4 regions of the Kocuria sp. CPCC 205263 genome follow, and region 1 is predicted to be linked to each of the others. Evidence: riboswitches for the same ligand, from Rfam matches in the RefSeq annotation. Region 1 holds a riboswitch; each other region holds the start of a gene.
The links. A riboswitch is a leader RNA that binds a small molecule or an ion and turns the genes downstream of it on or off. The one in region 1 is predicted to bind S-adenosylmethionine.
Positions count from the first base shown of each region.

Region 2: another riboswitch for S-adenosylmethionine. It lies ahead of RF647_RS04320 (MetQ/NlpA family ABC transporter substrate-binding protein); the one in region 1 lies ahead of RF647_RS18050 (acyl-CoA dehydrogenase family protein).
Region 3: another riboswitch for S-adenosylmethionine. It lies ahead of RF647_RS02245 (cobalamin-independent methionine synthase II family protein); the one in region 1 lies ahead of RF647_RS18050 (acyl-CoA dehydrogenase family protein).
Region 4: another riboswitch for S-adenosylmethionine. It lies ahead of RF647_RS02110 (ABC transporter ATP-binding protein); the one in region 1 lies ahead of RF647_RS18050 (acyl-CoA dehydrogenase family protein).

Region 1 is NZ_JAVKPV010000018.1:16,055-21,389, reverse strand. It holds gene RF647_RS18060 (LLM class flavin-dependent oxidoreductase) at 1-356, opposite strand, end outside; gene RF647_RS18055 (MFS transporter) at 353-1,768, opposite strand; gene RF647_RS18050 (acyl-CoA dehydrogenase family protein) at 1,772-3,121, opposite strand; SAM riboswitch class I at 3,234-3,328, opposite strand; gene moeB (molybdopterin-synthase adenylyltransferase MoeB) at 3,486-4,661, opposite strand; gene RF647_RS18040 (thiazole synthase) at 4,658-5,335, opposite strand, start outside.
Region 2 is NZ_JAVKPV010000002.1:417,205-422,539, forward strand. It holds gene RF647_RS04305 (cation acetate symporter) at 1-460, shown strand, start outside; gene RF647_RS04310 (GlsB/YeaQ/YmgE family stress response membrane protein) at 684-956, shown strand; gene dxr (1-deoxy-D-xylulose-5-phosphate reductoisomerase) at 1,086-2,360, shown strand; SAM riboswitch class IV at 2,405-2,521, shown strand; gene RF647_RS04320 (MetQ/NlpA family ABC transporter substrate-binding protein) at 2,622-3,515, shown strand; gene RF647_RS04325 (methionine ABC transporter ATP-binding protein) at 3,512-4,591, shown strand; gene RF647_RS04330 (methionine ABC transporter permease) at 4,648-5,247, shown strand.
Region 3 is NZ_JAVKPV010000001.1:472,225-477,559, forward strand. It holds gene RF647_RS02220 (acetyl-CoA C-acetyltransferase) at 1-281, opposite strand, end outside; gene RF647_RS02225 (CoA transferase subunit B) at 278-979, opposite strand; gene RF647_RS02230 (CoA transferase subunit A) at 976-1,713, opposite strand; gene RF647_RS02235 (IclR family transcriptional regulator) at 1,856-2,635, shown strand; gene RF647_RS02240 (3-hydroxybutyrate dehydrogenase) at 2,739-3,503, opposite strand; SAM riboswitch class I at 3,696-3,799, shown strand; gene RF647_RS02245 (cobalamin-independent methionine synthase II family protein) at 3,813-5,015, shown strand; gene RF647_RS02250 (cobalamin-independent methionine synthase II family protein) at 5,056-5,335, shown strand, end outside.
Region 4 is NZ_JAVKPV010000001.1:443,164-448,498, reverse strand. It holds gene RF647_RS02120 (ABC transporter permease) at 1-429, opposite strand, end outside; gene RF647_RS02115 (aliphatic sulfonate ABC transporter substrate-binding protein) at 426-1,469, opposite strand; gene RF647_RS02110 (ABC transporter ATP-binding protein) at 1,564-2,397, opposite strand; SAM riboswitch class I at 2,403-2,507, opposite strand; gene RF647_RS02105 (maleylpyruvate isomerase N-terminal domain-containing protein) at 2,615-3,292, shown strand; gene RF647_RS02100 (CoA-binding protein) at 3,418-3,882, shown strand; SAM riboswitch class IV at 4,025-4,139, shown strand; gene RF647_RS02095 (LLM class flavin-dependent oxidoreductase) at 4,218-5,335, shown strand, end outside.

The DNA of each region.
Region 1 (5,335 bases):
AAGGTGCGGGCCAGCAGGTAGGGGGCCTCGTAGGTGACCGAGGCGGTCACCCCGAAGCCGAGCTGCTCGGTGGCCGCGGCCATCGCCGGCACCGCGACGAGCGGGTCGAGCACCGGGTACTGCACTCCCCCGCGGGCCGTGGCCTCGGCCCCGCCGCCGTACACGTCGTAGACGCCGGGGACGTCCGCCAGGAACAGCGCGGTGAAGCCGCCCTCCTCGAGGGTGCGGGCCAGCGATGTCCAGTACTCGAGCCTGTCGAAGCCGGCGACCCCGGCCTCCGGGTGGCGCCACAGTCCCGGTGACTGGTGCACGGGCACCATCATGTCGAAGGCGTTCAGCAGCAGGGGGCGGCTCATACGGTGGTCCTCTCGGGGGTGGTCCGGGTGGCGCTCGCGGCGGCGGGGGTCGCGAGGGCCGGGTCGGCCGCGGTCCGGCCGGCGTGCAGATCGGTGAGTTCGGTGCCGCGCTGGTCCCGGGCGGGATCCTTCGCGGCCAGGGCGGCGACGACGGAGAGCACGGCCAGCACGGAGAGGTAGCCGGCGATCAGCCACGGGGTGTCCCCGCCGGCAGCGAAGAGCAGGGCGGCGATCAGCGGCATGAGCCCGCCGCCCAGGACGGTGCCGACCTGGTAGCCGAAGCTCACGCCCGAGTACCGCACGTGCACGGGGAACTGCTCAGCGAACCAGGCCGCCTGCGGTCCGTAGATCGCGTCGTGGACGAGGTTGATGCCGAGGATCACCACGAGCGGCAGCAGGGCGAGCGGGCCGGCCTCGAGGAACGCGAACAGCACCCAGCCGAAGACGCCGATCGCCGCGTAGGCGCTCACCGAGACGACCTTCCGGCCCACCCGGTCGGACAGCCAGGCCCAGAACGGGGTGGAGAACAGGCCGATGGCCGAGGCGATCATCACCGCGGTCACACCCGCGGCGCTGTCCCCGCGCACGTCCCGCAGGTAGGTCAGCATGTAGACCGTCACCAGGTAGTAGACGGCGTTCTGGGCCAGGCGCAGGCCGATCGTGACCAGCACCGGGCGGCGGTGGTGGACCAGCAGCTCCCGCAGGGGGGCCTTGGCCACGTTGCCCGAGGCCCGGTGCTCCAGGAACTCTGGGGCGTCGGCCACGCCGAGGCGGATCCACAGGCCCACCGCCACGAGCAGGGCCGAGAGCAGGAAGGGGATGCGCCAGCCGTAGGCGGCGAACTGCTCCTCGCTCATGACGTTCTGCACGATGAAGAACGCGCCGGTGGCCAGCAGCATGCCGGCGGAGGAGCCGATCTGGGTGAAGGACCCGAAGAACCCGCGGTGCCGGGCCGGTGAGTGCTCCACGCTCAGCAGCGCGGAGCCGCCCCACTCGGCGCCCGCGGACAGGCCCTGGAGGATGCGCAGGAGCACGAGCCCGACGACGGCCCACCAGCCGATCACCTCGTAGGTGGGCAGCAGGCCGATCAGGGTGGAGGCCACGCCCATGAGCAGCAGGGAGGCCACCAGCAGGGCCTTGCGGCCGATCCGGTCCCCCAGGTGCCCGGCGATGATCCCGCCCAGGGGCCGGGCGATGACCCCGACCGCGAGCGTGGCGAAGGACGCCACGATGCCGCCGAGCTCGGTGGCCATGGGGAAGAACTGGACGTTAAAGACGAGTGCGGCGGCGGTGCCGTAGAGGTAGAAGTCGTACCACTCGATGGTGGTTCCGGCGAAGGCCGAGGCCAGGACGCGCTTCTTGCCGTGGACGATGCTGCTGCGGCCCGGGGCGGCCGTGGTCGTGGTGCTCATGCGTCAGGCTCCTGGGGTTCGGTCGGCGACGGTCGCGGCGTCGGTCGTGGCATCGGTCGCGGCGTCGGTCTTCGCGTCGCCGATGGCGTTCAGGCCCTCCGGCAGGGTGCCGTTGATGAGGTAGTCGCCGAGGGCGCGGGCGCGGAAGGCGATCGGGTTGTGGGTGGCCACGGTCTGGGCGTTGCGCCAGTGCCGGTCCAGGCCCTTGGCCGTGGACGTGGCGGAGGCGCCCACGGTGAGGAACAGGTCCTGGGCCGCGCCGAGCGCCAGCTCCGGCACGGTGACCTGGGCGTGCTCCACGGCGATCTCGGACTCGTGCAGCGCCGCCGGGAGGGTCCCGGTGAAGTCCGGCCGGTCGGCGCCGGCCGCTGCTGCGGCGGCGATCCCGGCGTCCAGGGCACGGGCGGCGTGCAGGACGGTGGCCTCGGCGGCGAAGGCCTTGGCGGAGATCCGCCCGGTGGCCTCCTGGATCAGCGGGTCGTCGCGGAACGGCAGGCCGAGCCCGGTGTTGAAGGTCCGCCGGCGTCCGGCGATGGTCTCCACCGCGTCCCTCCGGGCCGCCCGGGCGATGCCGGCCAGCACGGCCAGCAGCACGAGCTGGAAGAAGGCGGCCTCGTGGACGGCCTCCGCGCTGCCGGCGGTGCGGTCCAGCACGGCGTCGTCCGGGACGCGCACCCGGTCGAAGACCGCGGTGCCGGTGCCGGTGAGCTTCTGCCCGAAGCCGTCCCAGTCGTCCTCGAGCGTCACGCCCTCGGCGTCCGTGGCGACGACGGCGAAGCGGCGCCCGTCCCGGCCGTCCAGGGCGGCCGAGACGCGGGTGTAGTCGCAGAAGACGGAGCCGGTGGCGTAGAACTTCCGGCCGGTGAGCTCCCAGCCCTCGGCGGTCCGGGTGAGCACGGTGTTCAGGGTGCCCAGCGCGTTGCCGCCCTTCTCCGTGGAGGCGTTGCCGACGGTGGCCCCGGCCAGCACCCGCCGGTACCACACCTCCTGGAGCTCCCGAGGCAGGAAGCGCAGGGACTCCACGAAGCCGTGATGGGAGCGGTAGAGGTGGGCGATGTTGGAGTCGGCCTCGGCCAGGTCGACCAGCAGCCGGGTGAAGTCCTCGAGGCTGGCCCCGGGGCCGCCGTGGGCCGCCGGGACGCGCAGGGTGCCGAACCCGGCCCGGTCCAGCCGGTCGACCTCCGCGTAGGGCAGCGCGCGCCGGAGGTCCCGGTCCAGAGCGCCGGCGGCGATCTCCGTGAACAGCGGCCGGAAGTGCTCCCGCAGCCCGGCGTAGTCTCCGGGCAGGCCGGCGGCGAAGTCCGTGCCGGCGCGGGGATGGGCGGTGGTCTCCTCGACCGTGCTCGGGGTCATGCGGTGGTCCTCTCGGTCGCACCGAGGATTGCCGGTCGGCCGGTCGCGCCGGGGCGGGCCCGGTGGCGGCAGCGCCGGACGCTGACGTCACGGACCGACTGCAGATCCGGGATCTCCATCGGTTCTGGCATGAGCACCCTGACCCCTGAGAAGGACGGGTTGCTGCGGCGTCGTCGAGCCAGATCTCTCAACCGCTCTGAATGGGGCACTTGCCATGGGACCAGACCGCCCGGTCCGGGACCAACCGGATGACGGGCGCACGTCACGGAATGTCACGACGGTGTCACAGAAGGTCACGTCGTCCGCAGTGGTGTACCGGCCCGGATCAGGAGATCGGATGAGGAGTCCCGCGCAGGAGTCCGGCTCAGTAGACCGGCTGGTCCGGCTCCACCTGCGCCACCCAGGCGAGCACCCCGCCCTCGAGGTGGCGGACCCGCTCCTCCCGCCCGGCGTAGAAGGACCGCAGCGCCGCGAGCGCGGTCGCGGAGCGGGCCCCGGCCTTGCAGTGCAGCACGAGGTCCGTGCCGCGGGCCTCCGGGGGCAGGGCGTCCGCCCCGCGGTCCAGGATCTCCTGCAGCGGGACGGGCACGGCGCCGTCGATGGCCACGAGCTCCCGCTCCCAGTCCTCGCGCACGTCCACCAGGGCGAAGGACGCCTCCCCGCGCTCCCGGCGCTCGAGCAGCCGGGCCAGCTCGGCCGCCCCGACGGTCTCGGAGGCGTCCGCGCCGGGCAGCGCGCAAACCGCGGCGGGCTGGGCCACCGCGGTGACCGGGGCGGCGTCGGGATCCGGGGTGAGACGCATCTCGCGCCAGGTCATCGCGAGCGCGTCGTGCAGCAGCACCCGGCCGAGCAGGGGCTCCCCGGTGCCGGTGACGAGCTTGACGGCCTCGGTGACCATGACCGCGCCGACGGTGGCGGGGAGCATGCCGAAGACCCCGCCCTCGGCGCAGCTGGGCACCTCGCCGTCCGGCGGGGCCTCGGGGTAGAGGTCCCGGTAGGTGGGCCCGTGCCCGGCCCAGAAGACGCTGACCTGCCCCTCGAAGCGCAGGATGGAACCCCACACGCAGGGTGTGCCGGTCAGGGCGGCGGCGTCGCTGACCACGTAGCGGGTCGCGAAGTTGTCGGCGCCGTCCAGGACCAGGTCGTACCGGCCGATGATGTCCACGGCGTTGTCCGCGTCCAGCCGGGCGGGGTGGGTGCGGACCTCCACCAGCGGGTTGAGCGCGGTGACGGCCTCGGCGGCGGAGACGGCCTTGGGGCGGCCGACGTCGGCGGTCGTGTGCACCACCTGGCGCTGCAGGTTGGACAGCGCCACCACGTCGTCGTCGACGATCCCGAGGGTCCCGACCCCCGCCGCGGCGAGGTACTGCAGGGCCGGGGACCCGAGCCCCCCGGCGCCGACGACGAGCACGCGGGCGTTCCGCAGCCGCCGCTGGCCGAGACTCCCGATCCCGGGCAGGGTCAGGTGCCGGGCGTAGCGCTCGAGCTCCTCGCGGGTCAGTTCGGGGCCGGGCTCCACGAGCGGGGGCAGCGGGCTCACGGCCGCTCCCCCACGGGCGCCCAGTCCCCGCGCGGCACGTCCGCCGGGCCGGCGGCCGGTCCGCCCTCGGGGGCGTCCGTGTCGATCCGCCCGGCCATGGGCGAGGACGCCTGGGCGTGGCGGCGGGCCGGGATGCGCCCGGCACCGGCGGCGAGCCGGCCGGCGAGCACGGCGTGGCGCATCGCGGTGGCCATCGCCACCGGGTCCTGGGCGCGGGTGACGGCGCTGGCCAGCAGCACGGCGTCGCAGCCCAGCTCCATGGCCAGGGCGGCCTCGGAGGCGGTGCCGATCCCGGCGTCGAGCACCACGGGCACGGACGCCCGGGAGGCGATGAGCTCGATGTTGTGCGGGTTGAGGATGCCCAGCCCGGTGCCGATGGGGGCGCCCAGGGGCATCACCGCGGCCGCGCCCAGGTCCTCGAGGCGGCGCGCGACGGCCGGGTCGTCGGAGGTGTAGGCGAAGACCTTGAAGCCGCGGGCCACGAGCTGCTCGGTGGCGTCGAGGAGCTCCACGACGTCGGGCAGCAGCGTGTCCTCGTCCGCGATGACCTCGAGCTTGACCCAGTCGGTCTCGAGGGCCTCCCGGCCGAGCTCGGCGGTCAGCAGCGCGTCCCGGGCGGTGTAGCACCCGGCGGTGTTGGGCAGGATCCGGATGTCGTTGCGCTCGAGCAGCGC
Region 2 (5,335 bases), on a different contig from region 1:
CCGCAAGGAGCTGAAGGTCGCGAAGACCACGGTGGTGGTCATCGGTCTCGTCTCCATCGCGGGCGGCATCGGCGCCCAGGGCCAGAACGTCGCGTTCCTCGTGGCGCTCGCCTTCGCGGTCGCGGCCTCGGCGAACCTGCCGACCATCCTGTACTCCCTGTACTGGCGTCGCTTCACCACCCGGGGCGCGGTCTGGTCCATGTACGGCGGCCTGATCATCTCGGTGGGCCTCATCGTCTTCTCCCCGGTCATGTCCGGCACCGAGACGTCGATGATCCCGACGGCCGACTTCGCGTGGTTCCCGCTGCAGAACCCGGGCATCGTCTCGATCCCGGCCTCCTTCCTGCTCGGCTTCATCGGTTCCATGACGGAGCGCCGTCTCGAGGACCCGATCAAGCAGTCCGAGATGGAGGTGCGCTCCCTCACAGGCATCGGCGCCGAGAAGCCCGTCGCCCACTGACGGATTCCCCGCTCCCACCTGGGAGGATCCACCGGCCCGCCCGAAGCCCCGGCTTCCGGCGGGCCGGTCTGCGTCCGGGGGGAACGCGTCGATTGGCTAACGGGAACAGACAGGCGGCTGACCGTCGGCTAGGGTGAAGCGCAGAAGCAACCTCAGGGTATTCCTGGGATACTCGCCGGTTGCGTACAATAAAAGTCCCTCCCGGGACGGATAAGGAGCCATCATGGGAATCATCAGCTGGATCATCCTCGGCCTCATCGCCGGCGCCCTCGCCAAGCTCATCATGCCCGGCAGCCAGGGTGGTGGCATCATCGTCACGATCGTGCTCGGCATCGTGGGGGCCCTCCTCGGAGGCTTCCTCGGCTCGCTGATCGGCATCGGGGACCTGGAGTCCGCGTTCGACATCGGCACCATCATCACCGCCGTCGTGGGAGCCCTCATCGTGCTCTTCATCTGGGGTGCGGTCTCCGGCCGCAAGGGTCGCGCCACGCGCTGATCCCACCCCCGTCGGTCGCCGAGGCCCCGTCCACCGTTCCCGGTGGACGGGGCCTCGGCCCGTTCCTGGCCGGCCGCAGGCACCCCCGGGGCGCGGCACCGGGGACGGCCGCTGGTGGATACTGGGGCCATGACGCCCCCCGCCGCCTCGCCCCGCACCCGCCCGACACCCGAGCTGCGCGCCCTGGCCGCCGCCGGCCCCCGCCGGATCAGCGTCCTCGGCTCGACGGGCTCGATCGGCACCCAGGCGCTCGACGTCGTGCGGGCCGCCCGCGAGCTCGAGGGCGCGGACCCGTTCACCGTGGTCGCCCTCGCCGCCGGACCGCGGCACCTCGAGCTCCTCGCCGAGCAGGCCCTCGAGACCCGCGCCGCGCTCGTGGCGACCAGCGGCACCGCCCAGGACGCCGCCCGGCTGGCCGGCCTCATCGCGGACCGGGCCGCGTCCGCCGGGGCCGGGGGATACCGCCCGGACGTCGTGCACGGGCCCGACGCCGCGTCCGTGGCCGCCGCCCACCCCGACGCCGACCTCGTGCTCAACGGGATCACCGGCTCCATCGGCCTCGCCCCCACGCTGGCGGCGCTGCGGGCCGGGCACCGGCTCGCCCTGGCGAACAAGGAGTCCCTGATCGCCGGCGGCGCCCTGGTCAAGGCCGCCGCCGCGGCCACCGGGGACCCGGACGCTTTGATTCCCGTGGACTCCGAGCACTCCGCGCTGGCGCAGGCGCTGCGCGGCGGCACCGCCGGGGAGGTGGACCGGCTCGTGCTGACGGCCTCCGGCGGGCCCTTCCGCGGCCGGTCCCGGGCGGAGCTCGAGGGGGTCACGCCCCGGGACGCGCTGCGCCACCCGACGTGGGACATGGGCCTGATGGTGACGACCAACTCGGCGACCATGGTGAACAAGGCCCTCGAGGTGCTCGAGGCCCACCTGCTCTTCGACGTGCCCCTCGAGCGCATCGACGTGGTGGTCCACCCCCAGTCGGTCGTGCACTCCATGGTCCAGTTCGTGGACGGCTCCACCCTCGCCCAGGCCTCGCCCCCGGACATGCGCCTGCCCATCGCCCTCGGTCTGGCCTGGCCGCACCGGGTGCCCGGGGCCGCCCTGCCGTGCGACTGGACGCGCGCCACGGAGTGGACCTTCGAGCCCCTCGACCCGGTGGCGTTCCCCGCTGTCGAGCTCCTCAAGGCGGCGGGGGAGCGGGGCGGGACCTTCCCCGCCGTGTTCAACGCGGCCAACGAGGAGGCGGTGCACGCCTTCCACGACGGCCGGATCCGGTTCCCCGCCATCGTGGACACGGTCGAGGCGGTGCTGGGCGAGCACGACGACGACGCCCCGCTGGAGCTCGAGGCCGTGCTGGCGGCCGAGCGCTGGGCCCGCGGGCGGGCCCGCGTGGTCCTCGCCCACTGACGGGGCCGGGCCCGGCCCCGCCGCACGTGCTAGTCTGTCGGGCGGATGACGAGTCCCAGCGTGCAGCCCTGGCTTGCTGGGCGGCAACCCTCTCCCGTAGTGGGGTGCCCCAGGTGAACCATCCGGCACCGGCCGACGACGGCCGGCGGCAAGTACGGTCCGACCGCGCACGCGCCCTCCGGCGCGCCCTCGACCGTGGCCGCCGGACCCGTTGGCCCCGGTGGAGACCTCCGACACCCCGGACCCACGGAAAGGCACCACATGCGATCGCAGCGCCTCCCCTTCCTCGCCCTCGCCACGACCCTCGGCCTCGCCCTCACCGCCTGCGGCGGTTCCGCCGGGGAGTCCTCCGGCGAGGGCGTGCTCGCCGACGACAAGGTCACCATCGGCGTGGTGGGCACCGACCCGACCCACGACGCCCTCCAGCGGGTGGCCGAGGAGCAGGGCATCACCGTCGAGTACGTCGACTTCTCCGACTACAACCAGCCGAACCCCGCCACCGAGTCCGGTGACGTGGAGATGACCTGGTTCCAGCACGTCCCGTTCCTCGCCGACTACAACAACGCGGCCGGGGGCTCCATCACCCCGATCGGCTCGACATCGATCTACCCGCTGGGCCTGTACTCCAACCAGTACGACTCCGTGGAGCAGTTCCAGGAGGGCGACGAGATCGCGGTGCCCAACGACGCCGTGAACCTCTCCCGGGCCCTGCTCGTGCTCGAGGCCGCAGGTCTCGTGGAGCTGACCGGCGACACCCTCATCCCCACCGAGCTCGACGTCGACACCGAGGCCTCCACGGTGCGCGTCACCCCGGTCTCCGCGGAGCAGACGGTGCTCTCGCTCGACTCGGTGGCCGGCTCGGTCATCAACAACGACTTCCTCTCGCGGGCCGACATCGACCCGCAGTCCGCGCTCGCCCAGGACGACCCCGAGTCCGAGGGCTCCCGTGCCTACGTCAACCTCTTCACCACCACGGAGGAGCTCGCCGACGACGAGACCCTCCGGCAGGTCGCGGCCCTCTACCACGAGCAGGCCGTGATCGACGCCGAGATGGAGGAGACCAAGGACACCGCCGTGCCGCTGCAGCTGGAGCCGGAGGAGCTCCAGGAGCTGACCGCGCGCTACCAGCAGGAGCTGAAGGACCAGGAGCAGTGAGCGCGGCGGTCCCCGCCGGGCCGTCCGCACCCGGGCGCCCGGACGAGGTGCTCGTCTCCTTCCGCAACGTCTCCAAGACCTTCCGCACCGGCTCGGGGCGGGCGGCGCGCGAGGTGCTCGCGGTCGACGACGTCACCCTCGACGTCCGCCGCGGCGAGATCTTCGGCGTGATCGGCTACTCCGGGGCGGGCAAGTCCACTCTCGTGCGCCTGATCAACGGGCTCGAGCCCGTGTCCTCGGGTTCCCTGACCGTGGAGGGCTTCGAGGTGGCCGGCCGGCGCGAGACCGAGCTGGCGCCCGTGCGGCAGGAGATCGGGATGATCTTCCAGCAGTTCAACCTCTTCACCTCCCGCACCGTCGCCGGCAACGTCGAGTACCCGCTCAAGCGGGCCGGCTGGCCGAAGGAGAAGCGCCGGGCGCGGGTGGCCGAGCTGCTCGAGTTCGTTGGCCTCGCCGCCCGCGCCGGCAACTACCCGGAGCAGCTCTCCGGCGGGCAGAAGCAGCGCGTGGGCATCGCCCGCGCCCTGGCGACCAGCCCGAAGCTGCTCCTGGCCGACGAGTCGACGAGCGCCCTCGACCCGGAGACCACGCAGGAGGTGCTGCAGGTGCTGCAGCGGGTCAACCGGGAGCTCGGGATCACAATCGTGATCATCACCCACGAGATGGACGTGGTCCGCGCGATCGCCGACCGCGTGGCCGTGATGCAGGACGGGAAGGTCGTGGAGCACGGCTCCACCGTGGACATCTTCGCCCGGCCCCGCACCGAGACCGCCCGCCGCTTCGTCTCCTCCGTCCTGCACTCGGTGCCCGACGCCCGCGAGGTCGAGCGGCTGCGCCGCGCCCACCGGGGGCGCCTGGTGATCGTGGACGTCGGCGACGGCGTGGACATCGGCGGGGTGCTCTCGGACGGCGCCGCCCGCGGGGTCCGCTTCACCATCGCCTACGGCGGGATCAGCGTGCTCCAGGAGCAGTCGTTCGGGTCCCTGACCTTCGAGCTGACCGGTGCGGACACGGCCGTGCAGGCCGTGGTCGACGAGATGTCTCGCATCACGACCCTGAGAGAGGTGGCCGCGTGAACGACTGGTCCGTCCTGGGACCCGAGCTGCTGTCCGCGCTCGGGGAGACCCTCTACATGGTGGCCGTCACGCTGCTGCTCGCCGGCCTGCTCGGTCTGCTCGTGGGCGTCGGCCTCTACGTCACCCGCCGGGGCAACATCCTGGAGAACCGGGCGGTGCACGAGGGCCTCAACCTCGTGGTGAACTTCGTCCGGCCGATCCCGTTCATCATCCTGCTGGCCGCGCTGGGACCGGTGACCCAGGGGGTCGTCGGGACCCGGCTGGGACCCAACGCCGCGATCTTCGCGATGACCATCGGGGCCATGTTCGCGGTGGCGCGCATCGTCGAGCAGAACCTCATGAGCGTGGACCCCGGCGTCGTGGAGGCGGCCCGCTCCATGGGCGTCTCCCGCGGCCGCATCATCACCACGGTGATCCTGCCCGAGGCGCTGGGCCCCCTGGTGCTCGGCTACACCTTCCTGGTCATCGGCATCACGGACATGTCGGCGATGGCCGGGGCCATCGGCGCCGGCGGCCTGGGCGACTTCGCCCTGCGCCTGGGCTACCAGCGGTTCAACGACGAGGTCACGTGGGCGGCGGTCGCCGTCATCGTGGTCCTGGTCCAGCTCGTGCAGGTGGTGGGCAACCGGCTGGCGCGCCGGATCCTGCGCCGCTGAGGCGCCCCGCCCCGCAGCCCTCCGACGGCCGGTGCGCCTCCCTCCCAGGAGGGCACCGGCCGTCGTCGTGCCCTGTGGTGCGCCCGGT
Region 3 (5,335 bases), on a different contig from region 1:
CCGGAGAGGCAGACCTTGTTGACGGTCTCGGCGGGCACGCTCAGCGGGATGCCCGCGGTGACGGCCGCCTGGCGGGCCGGGTTCTGCCCGGCGCCGGCCTGCAGGACGTGGCCCATGAGCACGTAGTCCACCTGTTCGGGGGCGATCCCGCCGCGCTCGAGCGCGGCCCGGATGGCGTGGGCGCCCAGCTCGGCCGCGGTGAAGGACGCCAGGTGGCCCAGGATCTTGCCCTGGGGCGTGCGGGCGCCGGACAGGACGACGACGTCGGTGGCGGTGCTCATCGGTTCTCCTCAGCGCCGCCGGCGGCGGCGGTCTCGGTGGGGACGGTGTCGGGGGTGACGTCCTGCAGGTCCGTGCGGAAGGACGCCTCGGTCTTCTCGCGGATCTCGTCCTCGGTGACCCCGGGGGCGAGGCTGCGCAGCACGAGCCCGCCGTCCTCGACGTCGAACACGCACAGGTCCGTGACGATGCGGTCGACCACGCGCACCCCGGTGAGCGGGAGGTCGCACTCGGTCTTGATCTTGGCGGAGCCGTCCTTGGTGACGTGCTCGGTCAGCACGACGACGCGCGGGGTGCCGGCCACCAGGTCCATGGCGCCGCCCATCCCCTTGACCATCTTGCCGGGGATCATCCAGTTGGCGAGGTCGCCGGTGCCGGAGACCTGCATGGCGCCGAGGATCGCGATCTTGACGTGGCCGCCGCGGATCATCCCGAAGGACGTGGCGGAGTCGAAGATGGAGGCCCCGGGCAGCAGCGTGATGGTCTGCTTGCCGGCGTTGATGAGGTCCGGGTCCTCGTCGCCCTCGTAGGGGAACGGGCCCATGCCGAGCACGCCGTTCTCGGACTGCAGCACCACGTCGACGCCCTCGGGCAGGTTGTTGGCCACGAGGGTGGGGATGCCGATGCCGAGGTTGACGTAGTCGCCGTCGGAGAGCTCGACGGCGGCGATCGCCGCCATCTCGTCGCGGGTCCAGCTCATGCCTGGTCTCCGTTCTGCTGGGTGGTCCGCCCGGCGGGGCGGGGGCGGACGGTGCGCTGCTCGATGTCCTTGGGCGCGCCGCTGTACTGCGCGACGTGCTGCACGTAGACGCCCGGGGTCACGATGTGGTCGGGGTGGATGTCGCCGACCGCCACGACGTGCTCGACCTCGGCGAAGGTGACCTTCCCGGCGGTCGCGACGATCGGGTTGAAGTTGCGCGCGGTGTAGCGGTAGACGAGGTTGCCGTCGGTGTCCCCGGTGTGGGCGTGGACCAGGGCGATGTCGGCGACGATGCCGCGCTCCTGCACGTAGGTCTCGCCGTCGAACTCGGCGTGCGGCTTGCCCTCGGCCACCAGGGTGCCGACCCCGGTCTTCGTGTAGAAGGCGGGGATGCCCGCGCCGCCGGCCCGGAGCCGCTCGGCGAGGGTGCCCTGGGGGTTGAACTCGACCTCGAGCTCGCCGTCCAGGTACTGCTGGGCGAACAGCTTGTTCTCGCCCACGTAGGAGGCGAGGACCTTCTTCACTTGGCGGTTCTCGAGCAGGACCCCGAGGCCCTTGCCGTCCACGCCCATGTTGTTCGAGACCACCGTGAGGTCCGTGGCCCCGGAGTCCCGCACCGCGTCGATGAGATCCCGGGGGATCCCGCTCAGCCCGAACCCGCCCACGGCGAGCGTCATGCCGTCCCGCAGGCGTTCCGCCAGCAGCTCGGCGGCGTTGTCTCTGACCTTGGACACCCTTGTCCCTTCCTCTCGTCCGACTGTGACCCAGCACTCAATCTAGGGAGCCTCCACATGCCGGTCAACAGATTTGGCGGGATGACGGCGCTTCTCCTCAGCATCCGGCCATTCGTCCCCCGACTGTCCATATAGTGGAGCCATGGGAGAGGAGCGGACGACGGGCCAGGGGACCCAGGTGGTCCACCGGGTGGGGCAGCTGCTGCGGGCCGTCGCGGGGCGGGAACGGGGCACCACGGTGGCGGAGCTCGCCGCCGAGACCGGGCTGACCCGCCCCACCGTGCACCGGCTGCTCACGGGACTGGCCGAGGAGGGCCTCGTGGACCGCGACGCCGGGACCGGGGCCTGGCAGCTGGGTCCCGAGCTGTACGTGCTGGGCGCGGTGGCGGCCCACCGCTATCCGATCCGGGAGCTGGCCGGGCCCTCGCTGCGCCGGCTCGCGGAGGCCACCGGCGAGAGCGCGTTCCTCTCGGCCCGCCGGGGGCTGGAGACCGTCTGCCTGGCGCGCGTGGAGGGCGCGTTCCCCATCCGCTCCCACGTCCTCTACGAGGGGCTGCGGCTGCCGCTCGGCGTGGCCTCGGCGGGGCTGGCGGTCCTGGCCCACCTCCCGGACGCGGAGGTGGACCGGGTCCTCGCGGCCACGGCCGGGGCCCGCGCCGAGTGGGGCCCGCTGCACACGCCCGAGCGGATCCGGGAGCTGCTCGCGGACGTCCGGCAGGAGGGCTTCGCAGTGAACCCGGGGCTGATCGTCGAGGGCAGCTGGGGCATGGCCGCCGCGGTCTTCGACGCGACGGGCGCGCCGGTCTACGCGCTGAGCCTCACGGGCATCGAGCCCCGGTTCAGCGGCGAGCGGCGGCAGCTCCTGGGCCGGGCCCTGCTCACGGAGGCCCACCGGCTCTCCCGGGAACTGGGTCACCGCTGAGCGGCCCGGACCGGCGGCGGGCCGTCCGGGCCGCCGGACGGTCCGGGCCGCCGGGCTGTCCGGACGGCGGCGCCGCAGTGCGCCGCCGCGGCTCGGGGCGGGCTCAGCGCGCCGTCCAGCCGCCGTCCATCGTGTAGGAGGCCCCGGTGACCATGGACGCGTGCGGTCCGGCCAGCCACGCGACCAGGCTGCCGACGTCCTCCGGGTCCACGAGCTTCTTGATCGGCGTCTCGCCGAGCATGATCCGCTCCACCACCTCGGACTCGGGGATCCCGTGCACCCTCGCCTGGTCGGCGATCTGCTTCTCGACGAGCGGGGTGCGCACGTAGCCGGGGTTGATGCAGTTGCTCGTCACCCCGTGGGCCGCGCCCTCCACCGCGACGGTCTTGGACAGCCCCTCCAGGCCGTGCTTCGCCGAGACGTAGGCGCTCTTGTAGGGGGACGCCCGCAGCCCGTGCACGGAGGAGACGTTGATGACGCGCCCCCACCCCCGCTCGTACATGTGCGGCAGCGCGGCGCGCACCAGCAGGAACGGGGACTCCAGCATCAGCACCAGGATCCGGTGGAAGTCCGCGGGGTCGAACTCCTGGAGAGGGGCGACCTTCTGGATGCCGGCGTTGTTGACCAGCACGTCGACCTCGAGGCTCAGCTCGGCGAGCGCCGCGGTGTCGAGCAGGTCGACGGCCCACGCGCGGCCGCCGAGCTCGTCCGCGACGCGCTGCGCCCCGGCCTCGTCGACGTCGGCCACGACCACGTGCGCGCCGGAGCCGGCGAGGGCCCGGGCGGCGGCCAGGCCGATGCCGCTCGCGCCACCGGTGACGAGCGCCGTGCGGCCCTCGAGATCCTCCTGCTGGGGCGTCTGGGACATGGGGGTCCTTCCTCTGGTCCGTCGTGCCCGCGGGGTGAGGGGCACGGATCACCGCCACGGTATGTGATCCAGGCCATATTCGCGAAGGACAGCGCCGCCCGGGAGCGCGCGCCGGGTTGCGTCACACGGCGTCATGTCCGTCATCCGGGCGCCGAATGGCGCAGCGCGCACGGGTGCGCTTGGATGACAGGGTCACCATCCAGAGCGGCCGAGAGATCTGGCTCGACGACGCCGCAGCAACCCGGGCGACGGTTCCCCCGTCCCGCCTCCGGTGCTACCGCCAGGACCGATGGAAAGGACGCACGAACCATGCTGCACAGCGCCGACCGCATCCGCACGACCCACGCCGGGTCCCTCCCGCGCACCCCGGCGCTGCTCGAGGCCAACCGGGCGAAGGGCGCCGTCCCGGAGGCGGAGTACGACCGGCTCCTGCAAGACTCGGTGGTCGACGTGGTCCGCCGGCAGGCCGAGCTCGGGATCGACGTGGTCAACGACGGCGAGTACGGCCACGTCATGGCCGCGGAGGTCGACTACGGCGCGTGGTGGCACTACATCTTCGCCCGGATTTCGGGCCTCACCCCCGGCGACGTGGACCTGTGGGAGCAGGAGCCGCAGCGCTCCTCGCCAGGCAAGGTGGTCCTGACGAGCTTCGGGGACCGCCGGGACCGCCGGCTGTTCCACGAGGCGTACACGGACCCCTCCTCGGGCATCACCACGGGCAAGCAGGCGCCGTTCCCCAGGATCACCGGGAAGCTGGAGTACACGGGCCACGCGGCGCTGGAGGCGGACATCCGCAACCTCAAGGCCGGGCTGCAGGCCACGGGCGCGAGCGAGGGCTACCTCGCCGCGCTGTCCCCGGGCTCGTGCGCCCGGCTGGAGAACACCCACTACGCGGACGAGGACGAGGTGCTGACCGCCTGCGCCGAGGTGATGCGCGAGGAGTACCGGGCGATCACCGACGCCGGGCTGATCGTGCAGATCGACGACCCCTCCATCGCGGAGAACTGGGACCAGGTCAATCCCGAGCCCGGCGTGGAGGACTACCTCGCGTTCACCCGCAAGCGGGTCGAGGCCCTCAACTACGCCCTCGAGGGCATCCCGGAGGAGCAGGTCCGCTTTCACCTGTGCTGGGGCTCCTGGCACGGCCCGCACACCACGGACCTCGGGTTCGAGCACCTGGTGGAGCTCATGCTCTCCATCAGGGCCGGCGGCTACAGCTTCGAGGCCGCCAACGCCCGGCACGAGCACGAGTGGAAGGTTTGGCAGGACCACGAGCTGCCCGAGGGCAAGGTCATCATCCCGGGGATCGTCTCCCACGCCACCAACGTGGTGGAGCACCCGGAGTTGGTGGCCGACCGGATCGAGCGCTTCGCCCGCCAGGTGGGCCGCGAGAACGTCATCGCCTCGACCGACTGCGGCCTGGGCGGGCGGATCCACCCGCAGATCGCCGCGGCGAAGCTCGAGACCCTCGCCCGCGGGGCCGAGCTCGCCTCCCGCCGGCTCTGGTCCTGACCGGCCCCCGACCTTCCCGCAGACCCTCAGGAGGACACGCATGACCATGCAGAACACCGACCACGTGCAGACCACCCACGTGGGCTCCCTGCCGCGGACCCCGCGGCTGCTCGAGGCCAACCAGCGGCACGCCGAGGGCGCCATCACGTTCGAGCAGCTCACCGCCGAGCTCGCCGCGGGCGTCGAGGACGTGGTCCGCCGGCAGCGCGAGATCGGCGTGGACGTGGTCAACGACGGCGAGTACGGGCACACGATGTCCAGCGCGGTCGACTACGGCGCGTGGTGGAACTACTCCTTCTCCCGCCTCGGCGGGCTCACCC
Region 4 (5,335 bases), on a different contig from region 1:
CTCGCCGAGACCGATCCACAGCAGCAGCAGCGGCACCCACGCCAGGGACGGCACCGCGCGGAACGCCCCGATCGTGGGGCCCACCAACGTGGAGCCCCAGCGGGAGAGGCCGATGAAGGACCCGGCCACGAGGCCGAGCCCGGCGCCGATCAGGAAGCCGATCAGCACGCGCTGGGTCGAGATGCCCACGTGGGTCCACAGGTCCCCGCCGGCCAGCAGGCCGATCCCGGCCTCGAGCACCGCGAGCGGGGCCGGCAGCTGCACGGCGCTGAAGACCCCGGCGGTGGACAGCACGTGCCACAGCACCAGCAGCGCGGCGGGCAGCAGCAGGCCCAGCCCGGTGCGCAGCAGCGGCCGCCGCCGGGGGGCCGCGGCGGGGGCGTCCTCGAGACGCTGCGCCTCCTCGGCGGGGGCCAGTGGCTGCGTCACTGCCCGTCCCCGACCAGCTCGGCCGCGCGGGAGGCGTCGGCGTTCTCGGCGTAGGAGCTCTCCACGATGCTCCCGAGCGCCTCGTCGATCTGCTCCTGGTCGGCCACGTCGTCGGACTCCACGAAGATCGGCCCGACCTTCTCGAGGACCGCCAGCTGCTCGTCGCCCGGCACGTGGTCGATGTCCAGGTTGGTGCGCTCGAGCACCTTCTCGGCCACGGACAGCTCGATCCCGGCCGCCTCGGCGAGCAGCTGCGCGGTCTCCTCCGTGTTCTCCTGCGCCCACTGCCGGGCGTAGGCGTAGACGTCCACCACGGTCTGGGCGGCCTCGGGCTGCTCCTCGAGGAAGCTCTCGTGGGCGTTGAGGAAGCCGTAGGTGTTGAAGTCGACGTTGCGGTAGAACAGCTCCGCGCCGTTCTCCTCCGCGGCGGCCATGATCGGGTCGAGCCCGGACCAGGCGTCCACCTGGCCGTTCTCCAGGGCGGCGCGGCCGTCGGCGTGCTGCAGGTTCTGGATCGTGACGTCCTCGGCGTCCACCCCGGCCTCGTCGAGGGCCTGGAGCAGGAAGAAGTACGGGTCGGTGCCCTTGGTCGCGGCCACGGTGCGGCCCTCGAGGTCCGCGACCTCCTGCACCTCGCTGCCGGCGGTGGTGACGAGGGCGGACCACTCCGGCTGCGAGTAGAGGTCGATCACCCGGATCGGGGTGCCGTTGCTGCGGGCCAGCAGCGCCGCGGAGCCCGCGGTGGAGCCGATGTCCACCGCCTCCGCGCGCAGCGCCTCGTTGGCCTTGTTCGACCCGGCGGACTGCACCCACTCCACCTCGATGCCCTCCTCGGCGAACGCGGTCTCGAGCCAGCCCTTCTCCTTGATCACCACGGAGAGCGGGTTGTAGGTGGCCCAGTCCACGCGGACGGTGCCGTCCCCGGCGGCCTCCGCGGGCGGCTCGCCGGAGCCCTCGCCGGCCATGCACCCGGTCAGGCCGAGGGCCAGGACGGCGGCGAGTGCGGGGATGGTGCGGGCGGAGCGCTGGGGCAGGGGCATGGCGGAGCCTTTCGTGGTGGACGGACGGTGCCGGGCGGCGCGGGCGGGTGCCGCCGCTGGTCCGGGGAGGGGAGTCGGGGTGGGGGCAGCCGCGTCAGCGGGTCGCGGGGTGGTGGGTGTCGACGCCGAGGTGGCCGAGGAGCTGCACGCGCAGCTCGGCGAGGACCTCGGAGGCCCGGTCCCGGGGGCGCTCGCCGGGGACGGCGAGGATCGTGCTGATCGAGGCGGGGGCGGTGGGCCCGGTCCGGCCCAGGACCACGATCCGGTCCGCGAGCTGCAGCGCCTCGTCGACGTCGTGGGTGACGAGCAGGACGGTGGTGGGCTGGGCCGCGTGGATCGTGAGCAGCAGGTCCTGCATCTTCAGGCGGGTCAGGGCGTCGAGCGCGCCGAAGGGCTCGTCGAGCAGCAGGACCCCGGGATTGCGGGCCAGGGCCCGGGCCAGGGACGCGCGCTGGGCCATGCCGCCGGAGATCGCGCGGGGACGGTGGCCGGCGTGCGCGGTGAGCCCCACCAGGCGCAGCAGGTCGTCGATCACGGCGTCCCCCTCGTCCCGGGGGATTCCGCGGGACAGGCCCAGGCGGACGTTCTCGCGCACCGAGCGCCACGGCAGCAGGCGGGGCTCCTGGAAGGCGACCGCGCAGCGCGGGTCGATGCCGGACACGGGGGTGCCGTCGATGAGCACCCGTCCGGCCGAGGCGGTGTCGAGCCCCGCCGCGGCCCGCAGGAGCGTGGACTTGCCGCACCCCGAGGGCCCCAGGACCGCCAGGACCTCGCCGGGCCGGGCCGTGACGTCGACGTCCTGCAGGACGTGGTGGGTCTCGCGGCCGGACGGGAAGGACTTGCCGACGTGCTCGAAGGCCACGGAGAAGGCGCGCTTCGCGGTGCCCGGTGCGGTGGCCGGCGCAGAGCCCAGCAGGGAAGTGCTCATGATCAACTCCATCGGTCCTGGCATTAGCACCTCGCACGGAGGATCAGACGGATCCGTGCCGGTTGCTGCGACGTCGACGAGCCAGGTCTCTCAGCCGCTCCGGATGGTTACACCACCAATTGAACGTCCTCGGCGTGTTTCCTGGCAAATCCGTCGCATCCGTGATGATCGCGACACATCGCTGGCACGGGAGCCCTCCGTGCCCCACCATGGACCCATGACGAGCCGCAGAAGCCCGGCCCGGGCGGACCTGGTGCGCGACGCCTGCACGGCGTTCGGCGCGGTCCTCGACGGGCTCGGCGACGACGACTCCTGGGCCGCCACGGGCTGCCCGGGGTGGTCGGTCCGGGACCTCACCCACCACTGCGCGATGGACGCCCTGCGCGGGCTGGTCGCCCTGCACACGCCCACCACCGCCCGACCCGACCGGGACGCCGCGACCTACTGGACCGACTGGGGTGGCGATCCCGCGGGGGCCGCCGAGGCCCGGCGCCACACCCGCGTGGCCGCGTCCATGGTCCTGGACTGGGAGCCGGTGCGCGCCCTCCACCGCGAGACCACCCGGGCGCTCGTGCACGCGGCGCAGCACTGCGGCGACGGCGCGGTCCGCACCCAGGGGCACGTGCTGCGCCTCGAGGACCTGCTGAGCACCCTCGCGGTGGAGGCCACGGTGCACCACCTGGACCTGATCCAGCACCTGGACGGCTCCCCGGGTCCCGCCGTGGACGGGCTCGCCGAGGTCCGCCGGGTCCTCACCGACCTGTGGGAGCGGGAACCGCTCGAGCACTGGAGCGACGAGCACTTTGCCCGCGTGGGCACCGGCCGGGCGGAGCTGACCGCCCAGGAGCGTGCGGAGCTGGGCGCGCACGCGGACCTCCTGCCGCTCTTCTCCTGACCCCCCCCTCCGCGAGGTCGCACGTGTCGGCCACCTCGGGCGCCTGAAGTGGCCGACACGTGCGGCCTCGCGGAGGTACACGGAGGAAGAAGGAGAGGAAGCGGGTTCCGTGCCAGGCTGGGGGCATGAGCCGCAACGACCCTGCCGTCATCGACCGCCTCATGACCCGGCCCGGCCGGTGGGCCGTGGTGGGACTGACCGGCAACACGGCCCGTCCGGCGCACTCGGTGGCGAAGCGGATCCGGGACGACCTCGGCATGACGATCGTGCCGGTCAACCCGAAGGGCGAGCCGGTGCACGGCGAGCCCGGCTACCGCACGCTCGCCGAGGTCCCGGGACCGATCGACGTGGTGGACTGCTTCGTGAACTCCCGCCGCGTCGGCGCGGTGGTGGACCAGGCCATCGCCGTGGGCGCCGCCGCGGTGTGGCTGCAGCTGGGCGTCGTCGACGAGGACGCCGCCGCCCGGGCGGAGCGGGCCGGCCTCGACGTGGTCATGGACACCTGCCCCCTGATCGAGCTCCGGTCCCTGCTCCGGCGCGGCTGGACCCTGGACCCGAGCCGGACCCCGCCGCTCGCCCCGCCCGGCTGAACGACCCGGCTGAGCGCCCCGTCGGAGCTGCCCGTACCGGATCGGCACCGTCCCGCTGCCGGCCGGGACCGTCCCCGTGCGGTGGGACCGCACGGGGGTTGCACCCGGTCAGGGGCCACCCGCTAAGCTGTCCCCCGACGACGATGACGAGTCCCGACACGAAGCTCTGGCTGGTCGGGCGGCAACCCTCTCCCGTAGCGGGGTGCCCCAGATGAACATCGGGCCGCGGTGCACGTGCTCCGCGGCAAGTACGGCGCCCACCAGTGCGTCGGACCCGCGGGCAGGTCTCCACGACGCACGGGCGCGGGTCGGCATCGACCCGGGAGGAACACCCCATGAGCAAGCGCATCGCCCTGAACGCCTTCGACATGACCTGCGTGGGCCACCAGGCCCCCGGCCTGTGGAAGCACCCCCGCTCCCGGGCGGACGAGTACAACACGATCGAGTACTGGACGGACGTCGCCCAGGTCCTGGAGAAGGGGCTCTTCGACGCGCTGTTCCTCGCGGACGTCGTCGGGTACTACGACGTCTACCAGAACTCCGCGGCCCCGGTGATCCGGGACGCCACCCAGATCCCGGTCAACGACCCCTTCATGCAGATCTCCGCGATGGCGGCCGTGACGAAGCACCTCGGCTTCGGCGTGACGAGCGCGATCACCTACGAGCAGCCGTACCCGCTCGCCCGGAAGTTCGCGACCCTCGACCACCTCACGAAGGGCCGGATGGGCTTCAACGTGGTGACGTCCTACCTGAAGTCGGCCGCCGAGAACCACGGGCTGACGGAGCAGATCTCCCACGACGAGCGCTACGAGATCGCCGAGGAGTTCATGGAGGTCTGCTACAAGCTCTGGGAGGGCTCCTGGGAGGACGGCGCGGTCCGGCGCGATCGGGTCAACGGGGTCTTCGCCGACCCGGCGCTCGTGCACCCCATCCAGCACCACGGCAAGTACTTCGACGTCCCCGGCATCGGGCTGACCGAGCCGTCCCCGCAGCGCACGCCGCTGATCTTCCAGGCCGGGGCCTCCTCCCGCGGGCGGGCGTTCGCCGGCCGCCACGCGGAGGCGGTGTTCGTGGGCGGCATCCGCCCGGACCTGACCCGGGTGGTGACCGACAAGCTGCGCGACGAGGCGGAGGCCAGCGGCCGGAACCGGGACGACCTCAAGATCTTCGCCATGCTGCACGTGATCGTCGACGAGACCGACGCGAAGGCCGAGCAGAAGCGCCGCGACTACGAGCGGTACGCGGACACCGACGGCGCGCTGGGCCTCGTGGGCGGCTGGTCCGGGCTGGACCTGGGCCGCTACGACGAGAACGACGTCCTGGAGTACATCAAGACCGACTCGATCCAGTCCTTCCTGACCCCCTTCACCACGGCCGACCCGCACAAGAAGTGGACGATCAAGGAGGTCGCCAAGCACATCTCGATGGGCGGCATGGGCGTGCCGATCGTCGG